DNA from 3 places in the Bacillus coreaensis genome. Region 1 is predicted to be linked to each of the others. Evidence: riboswitches for the same ligand, from Rfam matches in the RefSeq annotation. Region 1 holds a riboswitch; each other region holds the start of a gene.
What was found. Region 1 has a riboswitch for glycine ahead of gcvT (glycine cleavage system aminomethyltransferase GcvT). Riboswitches for the same ligand answer to the same signal wherever they lie in the genome.

Region 1 (6,282 bases):
TGTCTTTTTTTGATCTGTAATAAGCGTAAGTTTCATAGGGTTTGGAACTCCACCTGTTTTTTCTAAGTAATGCCAGTAAAACGGGCGATTCATTAATTCCTTATCTAGTTCAACCGTTAATTGCACAGTTAAATATGAGCCGGTATTCTCGAGTATCTCACATTGATTAGCAGTAAAGTACTTCACCAAAAAATTATGAATTTCCTGTTGCTGCACGATAATCACCTTCCTTAACTTCTTCTGCAAATTGAATCATGGAGGCTAGGTTGTCCATTTTTATTCGCATTTCCCCTTCAGAGGTGGAGTTTCCGAATATATCTGAAAGATGATCCTCAAAGCTACCAAACTCTAAACGAGTCAGAATATCATCGAGATCACCAATCACTTTTTCAAATAAATTAATTTTTTCATGTAGTAGCTTTAAAACATGTTCTTCCACAGTTCCTTTAGTTGCAAAATTATAAATCATTACGTCTTTTTCTTGCCCAAGGCGATGAATTCTCCCGATACGTTGCTCTAGTCTCATGGGATTCCAAGGCAAATCAAAATTAATGATATGATTACAGAACTGAAGATTAATTCCTTCTCCTCCTGCTTCTGTTGCAATAAGGACCTGTACATTGTTTTCAAAAAGCTGTCTCATCCAATCTTTTTTACCTCTTTTAAATCCTCCGCGGAAAGGAACGGAGCTGATTCCGTTTTGCTTTAAAAACCATTGAAGGTAGAGCTGAGTGGCTCGGTATTCCGTAAAGATAATAACCTTATCATTTACTTGTTGAATCAGTTCAAGCGCTTTTACCGCCTTGGAATTCGTATGTACGGCGTTTACCTTCTCGATTAAATATGTGATTTGATCTTGATATTCCTTTGATGGGTTTTCCTTCTTTTCAAGCATATTTTTTAATGTGAAAAAGACTGCTTCTCTACTACTGCATGCTTCTCTTTGCAGAGTCATGACTGAGAAAGCGGATGTGGTTGTCCAGTCTCCCTCTGACCGTAGTTCAGTAACAGAATCATACAAGTCCTGCTCTTCCTTAGTAAGCTCAATAGGAATAGTTTCAACTTGTCTTTTCGTCCATTCAATACCTGTGTCTGCTCGACGATTTCTGATCATCACTTTATTTACAAGCTCTTTTAAATGTTCATTATCGTTGATATCTCGGGAATCTTTTTTATATTTTTCATTAAATACAGATTCATTTCCTAAATGGCCTGGTTTTAAAAGTGAGACAAGGTTGAAAATCTCGCCAATTCGATTTTGAATTGGGGTTGCTGTTAGAAGTAAGCAGAATTTTTTCTTTAAGCTTTGTACAAATTCATAGTTTTTTGTTTTATTGTTTTTTAATTTATGTGCTTCATCAATAATAATAAGATCATAATCTTGAGAGAGAATGATTTCTCTATGGGGAGCCCGTTTCGCTGTATCAATAGAAGATACGACCACATCACACTGTTCCCACACATAGCTTTTACGTTGAGAAACTGCCGGAATATAAAACTTACTTGTTAACTCATATGACCATTGGGTCACAAGGGAGGCGGGTACAAGAATGAGGACTTTTTTTACAAGACCTCTGATCATGTATTCTTTTAAAATAAGTCCTGCTTCAATCGTTTTCCCTAGACCTACCTCATCTGCAAGGATAGCTTTTCCGTTCATGTTTTCAACTACTTGCTTGGCCACTTCTAACTGATGGGGAAGCGGTGTTAATTGAGGAAGATGTTTGGGAGCTTGTAATCCCTCAAAATTATCAATAACCGTATGTTTTTCAACTTCTACCGCTAGTTTATATAACTCAAAGTTCCCCCAAGGGCCATCATTTGAAATTTTCTCTACCAGCCCCTCCTGCCAAGTGGAATCAAACTCAATCTCTACCGTCATAAAAACAACTCCCTTTTTGATCGATAAATATATTGCCGTATGGGTTTCGAAATGGTAGGATGTTAATATCTTAAAAGTTTTGAAATTTGTCACATTATAATTTATTTTGACGAATGTTCTATAAGTACAGCTTAGTATTATCCAAATTGGGAATTTTTATAATGCGAATGAGAACAAGGGGAGAGACTACTTCAAAGTAGCGCCGAAGGAGCAAACAAAAATTTGTGAATCTCTCAGGCAAAAGAACTCTTGTTTGACGCAACTCTGGAGAGCGCTTCATTCATTTGAAGCCACCAAAGGGGACAGCCAAACGGTAAACTTTCAGGTGCCAGGACAGAGACCTTTCTTAAGTAAAGAGGGGGGTCTCTGTCCTTTTTTTTATGATTTTATAAGGGGGAAATAATAGTGGCGCAACTTAAAAGAACACCGCTTTTTGATGTGTATCAGAAGTATGGTGGGAAAACCATTGACTTTGGAGGATGGGAACTGCCTGTACAATTTTCAAGCATTAAAGAAGAACATGAGGCTGTAAGAACGAAGGCAGGTTTGTTCGATGTTTCTCATATGGGAGAAGTTGAAGTGAAAGGGACAGACAGTTTGGCCTTCCTTCAAAAAATGATGACCAATGATGTATCAAAGCTGCAAATTGGTGGTGCCCAATATACTGCTATGTGCTACGAGAATGGTGGTACGGTCGATGATCTTCTAATCTATAAATTGAATGACGACCATTATTTGCTTGTTGTAAATGCTTCTAATATTGAAAAAGACTTCACATGGTTAAACGATCATGTTGAAGGGGATGTAACGCTTCTGAATCTTTCTGAACAAATGGGCCAGCTAGCTCTTCAAGGCCCGCTTGCTGAACAGGTTCTTCAGAAACTAGTTGAAACAGTGGAGCTTTCGACAATTGGATATTTTAAATTTCAAGAGAAAGTAAAGATTGGAGGAAAAGAGGCACTTGTTTCAAGAACTGGGTATACCGGAGAAGATGGTTTTGAGGTGTACTGTAATAGTGAAGATGCGACTTACCTATGGGAAAAAATTCTTGAGGTAGGTAAAGAAGAAGGCGTTCTTCCATGTGGCTTAGGCGCTCGTGATACTCTGCGCTTCGAGGCTAATTTGGCCCTGTATGGTCAGGAGCTTTCTTCCTCGATTTCTCCGCTAGAAGCGGGTATTGGTTTCGCTGTGAAAGTAAATAAGGAAGAAGATTTTATTGGGAAGCAAGCTTTAAAGCAACAAAAGGAAGCTGGAGTTCCTCGAAAACTAATAGGCATTGAAATGATTGACCGAGGCATCCCAAGACATGGATATCCGGTGTATGTGGGTGAACAACTTGTAGGAGAAGTAACGACTGGAACACAATCACCTACGTTGAAAAGAAACATTGGCTTAGCGTTAGTGGATTCAGCAGTCGTAACTAGAGAGTCGGAGCTAACCATTGAGATTCGTGGGAAACGCTTGAAGGTAAAAGTGGTACCAACACCATTTTATAAAAGGGAAAAGAAATAAGGGGAGGAACAAACGTCATGAAGCATCGCTACTTACCAATGACAGAAACCGATAAAAAAGCCATGCTAGAAGAAATCGGAATTTCCGATGTTCAGGAGCTTTTTAACGATATTCCAGAAAGTGTTCAGTTTAAGGGAGAATATAAGATTAAAAAAGCTAAATCGGAGACAGCCTTATTAAAAGAATTAACAACCTTGGCTGCTAAAAATGCCGACTTACGCTCACATACTTCTTTTTTAGGGGCAGGTGTGTATGATCACTACATGCCGGTTATTGTTGATCATGTTCTTTCTCGTTCAGAATTTTACACAGCGTATACACCATATCAACCAGAAATCTCACAAGGTGAGTTACAGGCAATCTTTGAATTTCAAACAATGATTTGTGAATTAACAGGTATGGACGTTGCAAACTCTTCAATGTACGACGGGGGTACTGCTTTGGCAGAAGCAGCGATGCTAAGCTCTGGTCATACGAAGCGTAAAAAGGTGCTTCTCTCTAGTACGGTACATCCAGAAACAAAGGATGTAGTCAAGACGTATGCTAAAGGACAATACGTAGAAGTCGTAGAGATTCCATACAAAGATGGTGTGACTGATTTGGATGCTTTAAAGAGCGAAATGGGTGATGATATTGCAGCCGTTATCGTTCAATATCCAAACTTCTTTGGAAGAATCGAGCCGATGAAAGAACTCGAGGAAATCATACATGCTAACAAAGCAATGTTTGTGGTATCAAGCAATCCTTTGTCCCTTGGTGCATTAACACCTCCTGGAGCCTTTGGTGCTGATATTGTAGCGGGAGATGCACAACCGTTTGGAATTCCAACATCATTCGGTGGACCACATTGCGGTTATTTTGCTGTAACGAATAAGTTGGTTCGTAAAATTCCTGGTCGTCTTGTTGGTCAAACAAAAGATGATCAAGGAAGAAGAGGATTTGTTTTAACGCTTCAAGCAAGAGAACAACATATCCGACGTGACAAGGCAACATCTAATATTTGCTCAAACCAAGCGTTGAATGCTCTAGCTGCATCTGTCGCTATGACGGCTTTAGGGAAAAAAGGCGTCAAAGAAATGGCTGTGAGCAATATCCAAAGAGCTCACTATGCAAAGAAGGCATTTGAAAATAAAGGATTCACAATTGCCTTTAATGGACCATGTTTTAACGAATTTGTTGTTGTCTTAAATAAGCCTGTGAAAGAAGTGAACCAACAGCTTTTACAGGAAGGAATCATTGGAGGTTTTGATCTCGGGCGTAATTATCCAGAGTTGAAGAATCACATGCTTGTAGCAGTAACCGAACTACGTACAAAAGAAGAAATAGATCTATTTGTTGATCGAATGGGGGATTATCATGCATAAGGAAGACCAAGCGCTCATTTTTGAATTAAGTACCTCTGGCCGAATAGGGTATAGTCTCCCAGAGACAGATATCCCTGAGGTAAACATAGACGATTTAATTCCAGCAGATTATTTGCGAGCTGTTGAACCAAACCTACCCGAGGTTTCTGAGCTTGATATCATGCGTCATTACACAGCTCTTTCAAAAAGAAATCATGGAGTAGATTCCGGTTTTTACCCTCTTGGATCTTGTACGATGAAATACAACCCAAAGATCAACGAAAACGTAGCTCGTATAGCTGGTTTTGCTCATCTACATCCCCTTCAAGATGAAAGCTCTGTTCAAGGTGCATTGGAGCTTATGTATGATCTTCAGGAGCATCTAATTGAGATTACGGGTATGGATGAAGTTACATTGCAGCCTGCAGCAGGTGCACATGGTGAGTGGACGGGACTTATGCTCATTCGTGCCTTCCATGAAGCAAATGGCGACACAAAAAGAACAAAGGTAATTGTACCAGACTCCGCTCACGGAACAAATCCAGCTTCAGCAACAGTCGCAGGTTTTGAAACCATTACTGTTAAGTCCGATGAAAATGGATTAGTCGATTTAAATGACCTAAGAAGTGTTGTTGGAGAAGACACGGCTGCCCTAATGCTAACCAACCCAAATACTCTTGGTTTGTTTGAGGAAAATATTCTGGAAATGGCGCAGATTGTTCACGAAGCTGGTGGAAAGCTTTATTACGATGGAGCAAACTTAAATGCAGTACTTTCTAAAGCTAGACCAGGAGATATGGGCTTTGATGTTGTCCATTTAAACCTTCATAAAACATTCACTGGCCCACATGGTGGCGGTGGTCCTGGTTCTGGTCCTGTTGGGGTGAAGAAAGATTTAATTCCATACTTACCAAAGCCAATTGTTACGAAGAAAGACGGAGAATTTGTGTTAGACTACGATCGCCCACAGTCAATTGGACGTGTAAAACCATACTACGGTAATTTTGGGATTAATGTAAGAGCCTATACGTATATTCGTACAATGGGTCCGGATGGATTAAAAGCAGTGACGGAATATGCTGTTTTAAATGCGAATTATATGATGAGACGTCTTGAACCATATTTTGATTTACCGTTTGACAGGCATTGTAAACATGAGTTCGTCCTAAGTGGAAAGAGACAAAAGAAGCTGGGTGTACGTACATTAGATATAGCGAAGCGCCTGTTGGACTTCGGATATCACCCGCCAACTATTTACTTCCCACTAAATGTAGAGGAATGCATCATGATTGAGCCAACAGAGACAGAGTCGAAGGAAACTCTAGATGCATTTATTGAAGCAATGATTCAAATTGCAAAGGAAGCAGAAGAGAACCCTGAAATTGTTCAAGAAGCTCCACACACAACAGTTGTAGGGAGATTGGATGAAACAACAGCTGCAAGAAAGCCAATTTTGAGGTATCAAGCATAGTGATGTTAAGAAAACAAAAAGGATTCCGCTCTAAAGAGCTAGGAATCCTTTTCTCTTACTTTACTTTAATTTTA
Region 2 (6,282 bases), on a different contig from region 1:
ACACCAAGGAGGAAATGAGAATGAAAAAATATATATGCTTACCATGTGGATATATTTACGATCCAACAATAGGAGATCCTGATGAATGTGTCGAACCAGGAACACCGTTTGAAGAGCTGCCAGAAGATTGGGTATGTCCCGTATGTGGGGAAGATACAGATCAATTTGCAGAGGTAGAGGAATAAGAATGGATCGCAGCTAAATTTTAGCTGTGATCTTTTTTCATACTAGTGATTTAAAACACAAATATATCAAATGACGTATGATATATTTTTAGAAATAAAAAAATTAGGTGATGCTTATGAAGGAAGCTAACTGTAGTCATAATAAAATGCTGGTACCTTGTACGAAAAAGGTACCAATCTTCGGGGCTTTATCAGAAGAAGAAATCTTAAAAGTCGCCAGAATGGCCAAGCATACACGGTTCAAAAAGGGACAGTTGCTTTTACATGAAGGAGAGAAATCTGATCGATTATTTATTGTGAACAAAGGGCAAGTCAAAGTGTCAAAGTTCACCATTGATGGAAAAGAACAGATTTTATATATATTAACAAGTGGCGAGTTTTTTGGAGAGTTACACCTTTTTAATAATGAAGAAGTGAATAATTTTAGCGTTTATGCCATTTCAGACACGGAGATTTGCGTCATTACAAAAGATGATATTGACATAATCATGGAAGCAAATCCGGAAATCTCTTTAAAATTATTAAAAGCTTTGACAAAGAGATTAGCACATACAGAAACGCTCGTGCAAAACTTAGCAACCAAGGATCCTGAAGTGAGGATTGCCCATATGATTCTAGAATTTTGTCAAAAGTTTGGAACAAAGAAAAGTGACGGAATTCTTATAGAACTCCCGATAACAAGAGAAGAAGTGGCAAGCTATGTAGGGGTAACACGAGAAACAATTAGTCGTAAATTTAGTAAGTTCGAGAGTCTGGGTTTAATTTCTCAACAAGGAAATAAAAAACTATTAGTAAAAGACTATCTAACCTTCAGAGAATATATACAATAATTACAAAGGGCGCACCAAGGCCATCCCCCATTTCTTTGAAAATATCATACAACTGTTAATCTTTTAAAAAAATGCACCTTAGAGGCATTTTTAATTTTTTTAAGGTTTTCTTAAGGTTTTTCTTTAATAATTACTGAAGTTTGAGTGAAGTAATTAGGAGAAGGTGTATTATGAAATCTAGGTGGTCGGTTTGGTTAGAAAGAACAGATATTTACCGTTGGTTATTTGGTGCAACGGTTATCCTTTATTTTTTTAGTGGTGACTATATAAATAATCGAGATATTTTCATGTTATTTACTTTAATTATACTCTGTCTTTCCGCATTTTCATTTCGAAAAGTGTGGATACAAGTTTTCACTAGTGGGATTATTTCATTTATAGGGGCTTACCATGTACCCGATTTCGATATTCAGTTAACTATTCTTCAATGGATTTGGTACTTTGTCATGGCCACGTTTATCATGATTCTTATTGAAAAATATATCTCTGAAAAGAGAAATATGATTGATCTTATCACTTCTTTAGCCAATACATTAGATTCGAGAGATAATTATACAGCTTTCCATTCGAATAATGTTGCGAATTATTCAAAAGCGATCGCGGAAGAGTTAAAACTTAAGCAAACCGTTTGCAAGAATATTTATATCGGTGGATTGCTTCATGATATAGGGAAAATTGGTATTTCAGAAAATGTACTTAATAAATCTTCAAAATTAACCACGGACGAATTTATACATATTAAAGAGCATCCGTCTATTGGTTATGAACTCGTGAAACATATTAAACCGTTTGAGAAGAGTGGGGTATTAAATATGATTTTATACCATCATGAACGCTATGACGGTAAGGGATATCCAAATGGGTTAAAGGGAGAGGAAATCCCATTAGAAGCCCGTATTATGGCAGTTGCTGATGCATTTGATGCAATGACCTCACATCGTGTGTATCGTGAAGCACGGAGGTTAGAATATACATTACATGAGCTGCAAAAAGAAAGAGGAAAACAATTTGATCCTGTCGTAGTAGATGCCTTTTTAAAAAGGATTGGGAGAATAACAAATATGAGTCTATATCCAAGCAAACAATCAGAAGGATCACCTTCTCAAAAAGTAGGTTCATAATGTAGTTTGATCATCATATCACAAAAATATTCTTGACCAACTAAAAGAATACTGATAAAATTACAAATTATTGTACGATAATAGCTTAGGAGTTTGTTGAAAAAACAAATCTAGGCTATAAATTAAATATATAAGCAAGCTATGAATGTTATGGGTCAAACTATAACAGGAGCGGCTTCTGGAGAGATCGCGTACTGCGACGCCGAAGGGTTCACAATCTCAGGCAAAAGGACAGAAGAGTATAGATACTATTTGGTATGAATGTAAGTTCTATTTGTCATTTAACCATGTGTATTTGTTATTCTGACGTTTTTAGAGATTGGGGGAACCCCAGTCTCTTTTTTTATGGCTATTATTCTTACAATAATGATTAGAGAGAAAACGGAGGAATTTCAAGTGGCACAGCATGAGTTAAAAAGGGAACTGAAAAATCGTCATGTACAGTTAATCGCAATTGGCGGAACGATTGGTACTGGCTTATTTTTAGGTTCAGGAAAAGCAATTTCATTAGCAGGTCCCTCTATCATCTTAGCTTATTTAATTGTGGGGATAGCAACCTTTTTTGTTATGAGAGCATTAGGGGAGCTGTTGTTATCAAATGCAGGTTATCAATCGTTTACTGATTTTGCGGTAGATTATATCGGACCGTGGGCAGGCTTTGTAACAGGGTGGACGTACTGGTTCTGCTGGATAATGACGGCTATGGCCGATGTTATTGCAGTTGGAATGTATGTGCAGTATTGGTTTGATATCCCACAATGGGTACCAGCACTCATCTGTTTAATTATTTTATTAGGGTTGAATCTATTAACAGTAAAGCTTTTTGGAGAATTAGAATTTTGGTTTGCCATTATTAAAGTTGTAACCATTCTGGCTTTAATAGTTATTGGGGTTGTTTTACTAGTTATTGGATTTAAAACAGAGGCAGGAACGGTTTCTGTACAAAATTTATGGCAACACGGAGGATTTTTCCCGAATGGAATTAGCGGCTTTTTGTTTTCTTTCCAAATGGTCGTATTTGCTTTTGTTGGAGTAGAGTTGGTTGGTGTATCAGCTGCAGAAACAGCTGATCCAAAGAAAAATATTCCTTCAGCCATTAACAAAATTCCTTTAAGAATTCTGTTCTTTTATGTGGGTGCATTAATTGTTCTGCTTAGTATAAATCCATGGAATCAGTTGAATGCAGATACAAGTCCCTTTGTTAAGACCTTTACTTTAGTAGGTATTCCCGTTGCGGCCGGAATTATTAACTTTGTTGTATTAACTTCTGCTGCATCTGCGAGTAATAGTGGATTATTCTCTACAAGTCGTATTATGTATAACTTAGGGCGTCAAAACGGTGGAACGGGTAAGCTTGCAAAATTAAACAAAAATGCAGTTCCAAGTAATGCATTACTTATTTCAACGGTCATTGTTTCTATAGGAACTCTACTTAGTAAACTGATCCCCGAGCAAGCCTTTGGAATTGTGACGACCATTAGTGCGATTTGTTTCATTTGGGTGTGGAGCATTATATTGATCTCTCATATTAGATATAAAAAAACTCGTCCAGATTTACACCAAAAATCAATATTCAAAGCTCCTCTAACACCATTTATTAACTATGTCGTACTAACTCTTTTTGCGTTTATTTTACTAGTGATGCTTATTTCAGAATCTACTCGTTCAGCATTAATGTTGACCCCATTATGGTTTGTTCTATTATTTGTTTTGTATTTCTTTAAAAGTAAGAGATCGGTGTAATAGTAAGACACTTTGTCGATAGACAAGGTGTTTTTTATTTTTATTCAACTGTTTACAACATAAAAAACAGAAGTTTAGGTGATTTTAATAATAAAACTTCCAAATAGGAGAAATACATGCAAAGCCTAGTGAAGATATTACTACCAAGACAATTATTTCTATTACTAATCCTATCAACTGGTTTGCTTAACCATGTCTTACTCATTCCGAATTTATTGACAGCTGCCGGGAGGGATAGTTGGTTAAGTGTGATTGTTGCGTACCCGATAGCCATAAGTTTCCTTTGGTTAATTTACTACATCGTAAAAAATAGCCCAAATGAGGGGTTTTTTCATATGGTCCGACACCGATTTGGACCCATTTTTTATTATTTATTACTAGCTCCTGTTTTTTTATTTTTACTTATTAGCTCGTATGTAACCTTTAGAGACTTGATGATCTGGTTAAGTGCCTATTTTCTAGCTGAAGCACCTATCATGATGATCAATATCGTACTAATTATTGTGTGCTGCATCGTTACACTATCTGGTATAAAAACCATGGCTATAGCAAGTGGATTATTGTTACCTATTGTGGTAATGCTAGGATTCTTTATTGCATTTACCAATACGAGCTTTAAGGACCCAACCCTTCTATTCCCTGTATTAACAGATGGATATATTCCTTTGTTTAGAGGAACAATCTATGTTCTTGCGGGACTATTAGAACTATATATTGTGGTTTTGTTACAACCTTTCTCACAAGAACCCATTACATTTAAACAACTACTGATATTAATGACCGTATTAACGGGATTGATTTTTGGTCCACTCTCAGCCTCTATTATGGAATTTGGTGTAGTTGAGTCAGTGAACTTTCGCTATCCAGCCTATGAACAGTGGAGAGTATTGAATATTGGTGAATACATAGCAAATCTGGACTTCTTTGCTCTGTACCAATGGTTAAGTGGTGCACTTATAAGAATTGGATTATTTATGTACCTCTTAGGGCATTCTTTATCACGAAAAAGGCGTGAGAATCGACTGAATCCAAAGCTTGTAGGTATGATGTATCTCTTCCTATTAGGAGTTACTTTGATAAAGGTTGAATCATTCACTTTCTATCAAATTATTTATGAATATGTCTTACCAATAACTCTAGCTTTTTTTCTACTACAGATTTTACTGTCAGCTTTTATTATTTTTGTCTTAAAGAAGAGGGATAAACAACATGAGAAGGAAAATGAACTCGGATCCAGTTCTTCATAAACCATCAAAGGATAAAACTAGCCTCATCATAGAGAAGTTGAAAAAAAGTGAAGATCTATTATGTAAGGAACATGGTCAAGACGCTGAGAAATTTAAGTTTATCTATTTTGAATCGTTAGTTGATAGTCAATATTTAGATCAATATATATTACCAAGAATAAGCGGTCACGAGAAAGGCGTAGTGAAAGCAAAATTAATTTCCTTGTTTCAGGCGGAAAATGTGACTGATAAATCAACTGATGATTTGTTACAACTTCTATTTGAAGGATATGTGCTATTTGATTTTCAAAGTGAGTTATTAAGTATTCAAGCGGGCGATTTTCCAAAAAGACAGCCTGAGGAATCGGCGCTTGAAACCTCCATTAGAGGACCAAAGGATGGTTTTGTTGAGGATTTAAAGACAAACATTTCACTAGTTCGTCGGAGACTTAATACGTCTTCTTTATGTGTCGAAAAATATACAATGGGTACAAGAAGCAATACCAAAGTAGTTCTAATGTATATAGAAGATATTATAGACAAAAGGGTACTTGAAGAAGTTCATACCCGACTAGATAAGATAGAGATTGATGTATTGACGAGTATTTACGATTTGGAGTCATTGATTCGTGATCGACCGTATTCGGTTCTCCCAAGCATGGACTATACAGGCCGGCCAGACTTTATCGTTCAGGCTTTGATCCAAGGTCGATTTGCTCTTATAGTAGAAGGAAATCCAACTGTCTCCATTGCTCCAACCAACCTATTATTACAAACGAAATCCCCTGAAGACCATTATATTAGCTATACGTTTGTAACGATGGAAAGAATCATGAGAATGTTAGGAGTAACGGTGTCAGGGTTTTTACCAGGAGTTTGGATTGCTTTTTCAGCTTTTAATATTGAGCAGATTCCGTATTTACTTGTTGCAACGATTTCTATTTCACGTTTTGGATTGCCTTTGTCAGCACCAATTGAAATGTTTGTTATTTTATTTTTGTTTGAGTTATTTAATGAAGCAGGAGTAAGGTTGCCGCGAGCAATCGGACAAACGGTAGCAGTCCTTGGGGGCTTAATTGTTGGAGATGCAGCCATCAGAGCAGGCTTAACTTCTCCCACGATGCTGGTTGTTGCTGCGATTACATATATTTCGTCTTTTACCTTAGTGAATCAATCG
Region 3 (6,282 bases), on a different contig from region 1:
GAAGAGATCATCAATACAGCAAGTCCTTTTTCAGCTAGTTGATTAATAATTTTATGAATCTCTGTTTTTGCACCTATATCTACCCCACGTGTAGGCTCATCGAGCAGCAGTACCTTTGGACCAATGGAAAGCCATTTTGCAATTACGACTTTCTGCTGATTTCCTCCGCTAAGGCCCATTACGTTTTGTTCTTTTGATGCCGTTCTGACTCCAAGTTCCTCAATATAACGATCAGCTTCACGGTTGATTTTTTTGTATTGTAAAACCCCAAATTTACGGTACAGGGGATATTGTGCCATCATGATATTTTCTTTGACAGAAAGATTGGGTAATAAACCCTGTTCTTTCCTGCTTTCAGGTACGTGGGCGATCCCAAGCTTCATCGCATCCATTGGGTTCCTTATCTGAACAGACTTTCCGTCCATGATGATTTGACCCTCTGACAGGTCGGATAAACCAAAGATGGTCCTCACCAGTTCGGTTCTTCCCGCTCCAACAAGTCCTGCTAAACCAACAATTTCCCCAGGATAAATTTTCAACGAGACATTTTTCACGACTTTATTGTCGGAGACACCTTTCAACTCGAGTACTGGTTGTTGATTCTTCGCTTCTGTATCATTTTCGCTTCTCTCTCTTACAAACAGCTCATTTAATTCTCGTCCTACCATAAGTTTTACTAGATGCGTAGGATTTGTTTCCGATATTGGAGCACTCGTGACCAAACGACCATCTCGAAGTACGGTAAAACGATTGGAAATTTTAAAAATTTCGTCCATTCGGTGGGAAATGTAAACAATTGCAACACCTTTTCTTTTTAATTCGTCTATAATCGTAAAAAGCTTTTCTATTTCTTTATCAGTAAGAGATGCCGTTGGTTCATCCATGATTAATATTTCTGAGTTAAGTGATAATGCACGAGCAATCTCCACCATTTGTTGTTGAGCGACACTTAATGAACTAACATCCGCTCGAGGATCCAATGAAGAACCAATGGAAATTAAAATTTTTTCAGCTTTTTCATAAATATCATTCCAGCTAATTAAACCCATTCTATTTTTCTTCAACCTGGTACCCATTAATATATTTTCTCCAATGGATAAGTTGGGCGATAAGCTTATTTCTTGATGAATAACACTAATGCCTTTGCTTCTAGCATCCATGGGATGATTCCACCGCACTTCTTCACCTTTGAAGACGATCGATCCGCCATCAGACTGATACACACCTGCCATTATTTTCATTAAAGTAGATTTCCCTGCACCATTCTCACCCATTAATGCATGAACTTCCCCTTTAAAAAGTTTAATATCAACGTTTTGTAACACCTTCACACCAGAAAACTGCTTTGATACATCCTTCATACTCATAATAGGTTGTTCATTTATAGATTGATGCTTCGTTTGTTTCTCTTTCGTTCCGTTCATTACTGCCCCTCCCTACATTACATTTGGTGTAAACATAGTGCTCGATATTAGAGCACTATGTTTATCTTTTCATTCCGAGGGGTATGGATTACCACCCACTATATGAATCAACATTTTCTTGAGTAATGAATTCAGTAGGGATAAGAACTTCTGAATCTACTTTCTCTCCATCTATTATTTTTAATGCTAAAGCTACACCATCAATCACCATTTGATTAGGGAACTGTGCTGAAGTACCCGCAAAGCTACCACCTTTATTCAGTGCATCAACTGCAGCAGGAGCACCATCAACACTTACGAGAAAGAACTCATCTTCTCTTCCAGCTTGTTCTTGAGCAATTTGTACTCCGACAGCTTCTTCGTCATTAATGGTAAAAACGGCATCAATTTTCTTATTTGCGGATAATATTCCTTCCATTACAGTTAGCGCCTTCTCACGGTTACCTTCACCGTTCTGGTTAGCAACCACTTTAATGTCAGGATATTTGCTTATCACTTCATTAAAGCCCTTAATTCGATCTGTGACAGCTGATACCGGAGGTCCATCAATAATGACAATATTTCCTTTTTCATTCAATTGCTCTACTAGGTACTCGGCAGCTAATCTCCCCGCTTGAACATTATCTGACATCACAACTGAGTCGATACCACCTTCTGCAAAACCGTCAAGAGCGACAACCGGAATTCCAGCTGCTTTTGCTTGACTAACTGCACCTGCAATCCCAGCCGAATCAAATGGACTTAGTAAAATGAGATCCACTTTCTTTGTAATAAAATCTTCAATTTGAGCCGTTTGCTTTGCCAGATCATGATCTGCACTCACTGTAATGACTTCAGCATCATACTTAGCAGCAACTTCTTCAGCCCCTTTGGACATGGCTACGAAGAATGGATTCCCTAAAGTTGGAACGGTCAACCCAATCTTTAGTTGTTTTTCTTTATCATCAGTATTATTTTCATCCGTAGCATTGGTTGAAGAGCTCTCTCCACTGCTACAAGCATTTAATAAAGTTAAGAGTAATACGAATAATATAATGTGAAATTTCTTCATACTTTTCATGGTATCAAAACCTCCAAATAATAATTTCCTAAAATAATAGTTGTTTTTCAAAATACAAATCTTGAAAAAAAGTTTGTTTTGCCATACCATAAAAATGAGTTCTAAAATTCTAAAGAATTTTAGGCATACTCAAATAGAGGTATGATTTAGGGGTTTTTTTCCATTTGGTCGTGGGTTCCCCTGAATCGTACTTTTTTCTTGCTTTTTTGTTACCGGAAAATAGAAATTCAGTATTTAGTAGATTTTTCCTTTATTATGTATAAGCCTCACCTCCAAAAATAGAGCGCTTTCATAAATCGTTTACATTCATTCATAAACGTGGATGTTTTTGCTCGTTTATGCTCATTTTTGATTATATGTTCTTTTTTACCATTTTTCAATAACAATTTTCAGAAAAGTCAAAATCAATATGGTCTTTTTTTATTTTTCACAAATTTTAATTGACTGAATTATTATTTATTGATAATATCTAACTTAATTCAATACAGCCGCCATGATGGTAGTGGATCATACTATTACCGGAGCAGCTTCTGGAGAGACCGTATGTATGCGGCGCCGAAGGATTCACAATCTCAGGCAAAAGGACAGAAGAGAATGTTTGCATAATAATATTTTGCACACTCTTCTTACCCGAGATTGGAGATACTCCAATCTTTTTTTATTTCAAAAAAACAATGAGGTGGAACGAATGGAAAGAAGACGTGCAGTGGTAAGTGTGATTGGAAAGGACAAGGTTGGCATTATATCAAAAGTGACAACTATTCTCGCTGAAAATAATATGAATATTTTGGATATCAGCCAAACTATTTTACAAGACTTTTTTACCATGATGATGATTATTGACGTGACTGGAAATGAAAATTTGTCAAAACTCCGTGACCAACTGGATTTAGTTGGAGAGGAAATGGACTTAAAAATAAACATTCAGCTTGAAGAGATTTTTCAAGCAATGCATAGAATTTAGTTAGGTGGTGACTGTATATGACAATTGCAATGGATGAAATCCTTCAAACAATACGAATGGTTCAAATGGAAAACCTTGATATCCGAACAGTAACAATGGGAATCAGTCTCCGTGATTGTGCGGATTCAGATTTCGATAAAATGCAGCAAAATGTATTTCATAAAATAACTACTTATGCGAAGGATTTAACGAAAGTAGCAGAAGAAGCAGAAAAGGAATTTGGCGTTCCGATTATTAATAAGCGTATATCTATTACCCCGATTGCTGAAATCCTAGGATGTGCAACCGTTGAACAAACCGTGGAGCTTGCAAAAACGCTTGACCTAGCCGCAAAGCAATTAGGTGTAGATTTTATCGGAGGATTCTCTGCTCTTGTTCACAAAGGATTTTCTAAAGGTGATGAGACCCTACTTAAAGCTTTGCCAGAAGCCCTTAGTGTAACAGAGCGAGTTTGCTCCTCTGTTTCAGTGGCCACCACTCGTACCGGTATCAATATGGATGCGGTTAAGCAATTAGGTTATATTATCAAAGAAGCAGCTGAGCGGACAAAGGATCAAAATGGAATAGCTTGTGCTAAGCTAGTCGTATTTTGTAATCCTGTTGAAGATAATCCATTTATGGCAGGAGCTTTTCATGGAGCTGGAGAAGGAGAAGTTGTTATTAACGTTGGTGTTAGCGGCCCTGGTGTCGTATTGAACGCGTTAAAAAAACACCCACAAGCTGACCTTGGAGAAGTATCTGATATTATTAAAAAAACAGCGTTCAAGATTACACGTGCAGGTGAGCTTATTGGTAGAGTGGTAGCCGAGAGGCTCGGAATTCCGTTTGGAATTATGGACCTCTCTTTGGCTCCTACCAACGCCATTAATGATAGTGTGGCAGAAATTTTAGAGGAAATTGGTCTTGAGCGCGTGGGTACTCATGGAACGATTGCAGCCTTGGCCCTCATGAATGATGCGGTAAAAAAAGGTGGAGCTATGGCCAGTTCTTATGTTGGTGGATTAAGCGGTGCTTTTATCCCGGTCAGTGAAGATAATGGAATGATTCGAGGAATTATCGACGGTGCTTTAAGTTTATCAAAGCTTGAAGCAATGACATGCGTCTGTTCAGTGGGCCTTGATATGATTGCTATAACAGGAGATGTTACCCCTGCTACCCTTTCCGCAATGATTGCAGATGAAGCGGCCATCGGAATGATTAACAAAAAAACAACAGCAGTAAGGGTTATCCCTGTGCCTGGAAAACAAGAAGGAGAAATGGTTGAATTTGGAGGACTTCTTGGGAGAGCACCAGTTATGGGTGTAAATCCATTCAGTTCACAAAAAATGATCAATCGCGGCGGAAGAATTCCCGCACCCCTACAAGCACTGATTAATTAAACTTCTTAGAGTAAAGAAAAACTGTGTTACCTATTTGGTACACAGTTTTTTCTTTCATTTTACTACAACTAGTTTGCCAAATTCGCCGTTAATAGTTTTAACAGCTTCGTATGTCACCATCCTCGCCTAGTAAATTGCAATTAAGGTTTAAAATCCCCTTTTTCTTAGCCATTTTTCACAAAGATTTGGCCAAACTTTTACTTCTGGATGATCCTCCGCTAACCCTAATCCATGTCGACCACTTTCAAATACATGTAGTTCAAGAGGAACGGAATTTCTCCTTAACCCTTTTGCATAGAGGAAGCTGTTCTCCACGTCTACTGATGCATCATCAGCTGTATGCCAAATAAATGCTGGCGGTGTATGCTCATTAATATGTAATTCATTCGATAACAGATAAATTAGTTTTTCACTTGGGTTTTCACCTAAAATATTTAGCTTACTTCCGGCATGAGTGGATTCTCCCATTGTGATCACGGGATAACAAAGAACCGTGACATCAGGCCGACAGCTAATCCGTTCTATAGGCTCTTCGGCCGCCGGATTTCCTAAATCAAAATGTGTTCCTGCGGTGGATGCCAAATGTCCTCCGGCAGAAAATCCTAATATCCCTACCCGGTTTGGATCGATTCTCCAATTAGTAGATTGGTATCTTATCATTCGAATCGCCTTTTGAGCATCACGAAGTGGAAGTGGATGTTTATGAGGAGCGACACGATAATTAAGAACAATCGCAGAAATCCCTATTGAATTGAGCCAATTAGCAACTGGATAAGCCTCATGGCTTGCTCGATGAGAGTAGCCTCCTCCCGGTGCTATAATCATGACTGGATGGGAGCCTTCCCCGTCTAATAAAAACAGTTCTATATTAGGAGACTCCTCTCTATCATTATCTTTGATGTTTGTTGATTTCCATAGTAGTACTTGTTTTGAAACATCTTTCTCCATTACATTCCCTTCTCTCTGAATGGTTTAGGCAAGTCATTAAAAAACGGGTCTCAATAAACTGAGAGCCCGGATTTTACTGTCCTTGTAGTAGTAATTTTGATTTTTGTTCTATTTTCTCAAAGGCCATGGTTGCAGGTTTCATGATAAATAGCGCAAGTAGATTTCCACTATAAAGGATACAAATTGGCGGTGCATAAGAGAGAGCAAAACAAATACCAAAACTACCAATTAACATGTAAAAAGTGGATAGAGGATTCATAATCATGACAAAAAAAGAATTCTTAATCACCTGACCAATTTTCATATCATAATGTACAAAAATTGGAAACATATAAAACAACATACAAACTAAGATAAAAAAAATTAATAAAAATGGAATATAAAGGATCGACACGAAGCTATTCGTTGCTTGAATTACAAAGTGAAAATCGATATACAAAATGACTCCGATCGTAAAAATAATCAATCCGAGAAGATTACTTTTTACGAACTCCTGTTTATATGCAG

Region 2: another riboswitch for glycine. It lies ahead of ACQ5H4_RS18050 (amino acid permease); the one in region 1 lies ahead of gcvT (glycine cleavage system aminomethyltransferase GcvT).
Region 3: another riboswitch for glycine. It lies ahead of ACQ5H4_RS12505 (ACT domain-containing protein); the one in region 1 lies ahead of gcvT (glycine cleavage system aminomethyltransferase GcvT).

The regions. Positions count from the first base shown of each region.
Region 1 is NZ_JBOCCY010000005.1:265,282-271,563, forward strand. Features, by position in the region: gene ACQ5H4_RS10605 (YqhG family protein) at 1-216, opposite strand, end outside; gene ACQ5H4_RS10610 (DEAD/DEAH box helicase) at 194-1,882, opposite strand; glycine riboswitch at 2,050-2,141, shown strand; gene gcvT (glycine cleavage system aminomethyltransferase GcvT) at 2,288-3,394, shown strand; gene gcvPA (aminomethyl-transferring glycine dehydrogenase subunit GcvPA) at 3,412-4,758, shown strand; gene gcvPB (aminomethyl-transferring glycine dehydrogenase subunit GcvPB) at 4,751-6,208, shown strand; gene ACQ5H4_RS10630 (rhodanese-like domain-containing protein) at 6,264-6,282, opposite strand, start outside.
Region 2 is NZ_JBOCCY010000014.1:38,578-44,859, reverse strand. Features, by position in the region: gene ACQ5H4_RS18070 (NAD(P)/FAD-dependent oxidoreductase) at 1-1, shown strand, start outside; gene rd (rubredoxin) at 21-185, shown strand; gene ACQ5H4_RS18060 (Crp/Fnr family transcriptional regulator) at 302-1,015, shown strand; gene ACQ5H4_RS18055 (HD-GYP domain-containing protein) at 1,186-2,136, shown strand; glycine riboswitch at 2,305-2,381, shown strand; gene ACQ5H4_RS18050 (amino acid permease) at 2,533-3,879, shown strand; gene ACQ5H4_RS18045 (GerAB/ArcD/ProY family transporter) at 3,996-5,126, shown strand; gene ACQ5H4_RS18040 (spore germination protein) at 5,089-6,282, shown strand, end outside.
Region 3 is NZ_JBOCCY010000007.1:20,195-26,476, reverse strand. Features, by position in the region: gene ACQ5H4_RS12515 (sugar ABC transporter ATP-binding protein) at 1-1,424, opposite strand, end outside; gene ACQ5H4_RS12510 (ABC transporter substrate-binding protein) at 1,513-2,484, opposite strand; glycine riboswitch at 3,005-3,082, shown strand; gene ACQ5H4_RS12505 (ACT domain-containing protein) at 3,173-3,448, shown strand; gene ACQ5H4_RS12500 (PFL family protein) at 3,466-4,827, shown strand; gene ACQ5H4_RS12495 (alpha/beta hydrolase) at 4,975-5,775, opposite strand; gene ACQ5H4_RS12490 (YesL family protein) at 5,849-6,282, opposite strand, start outside.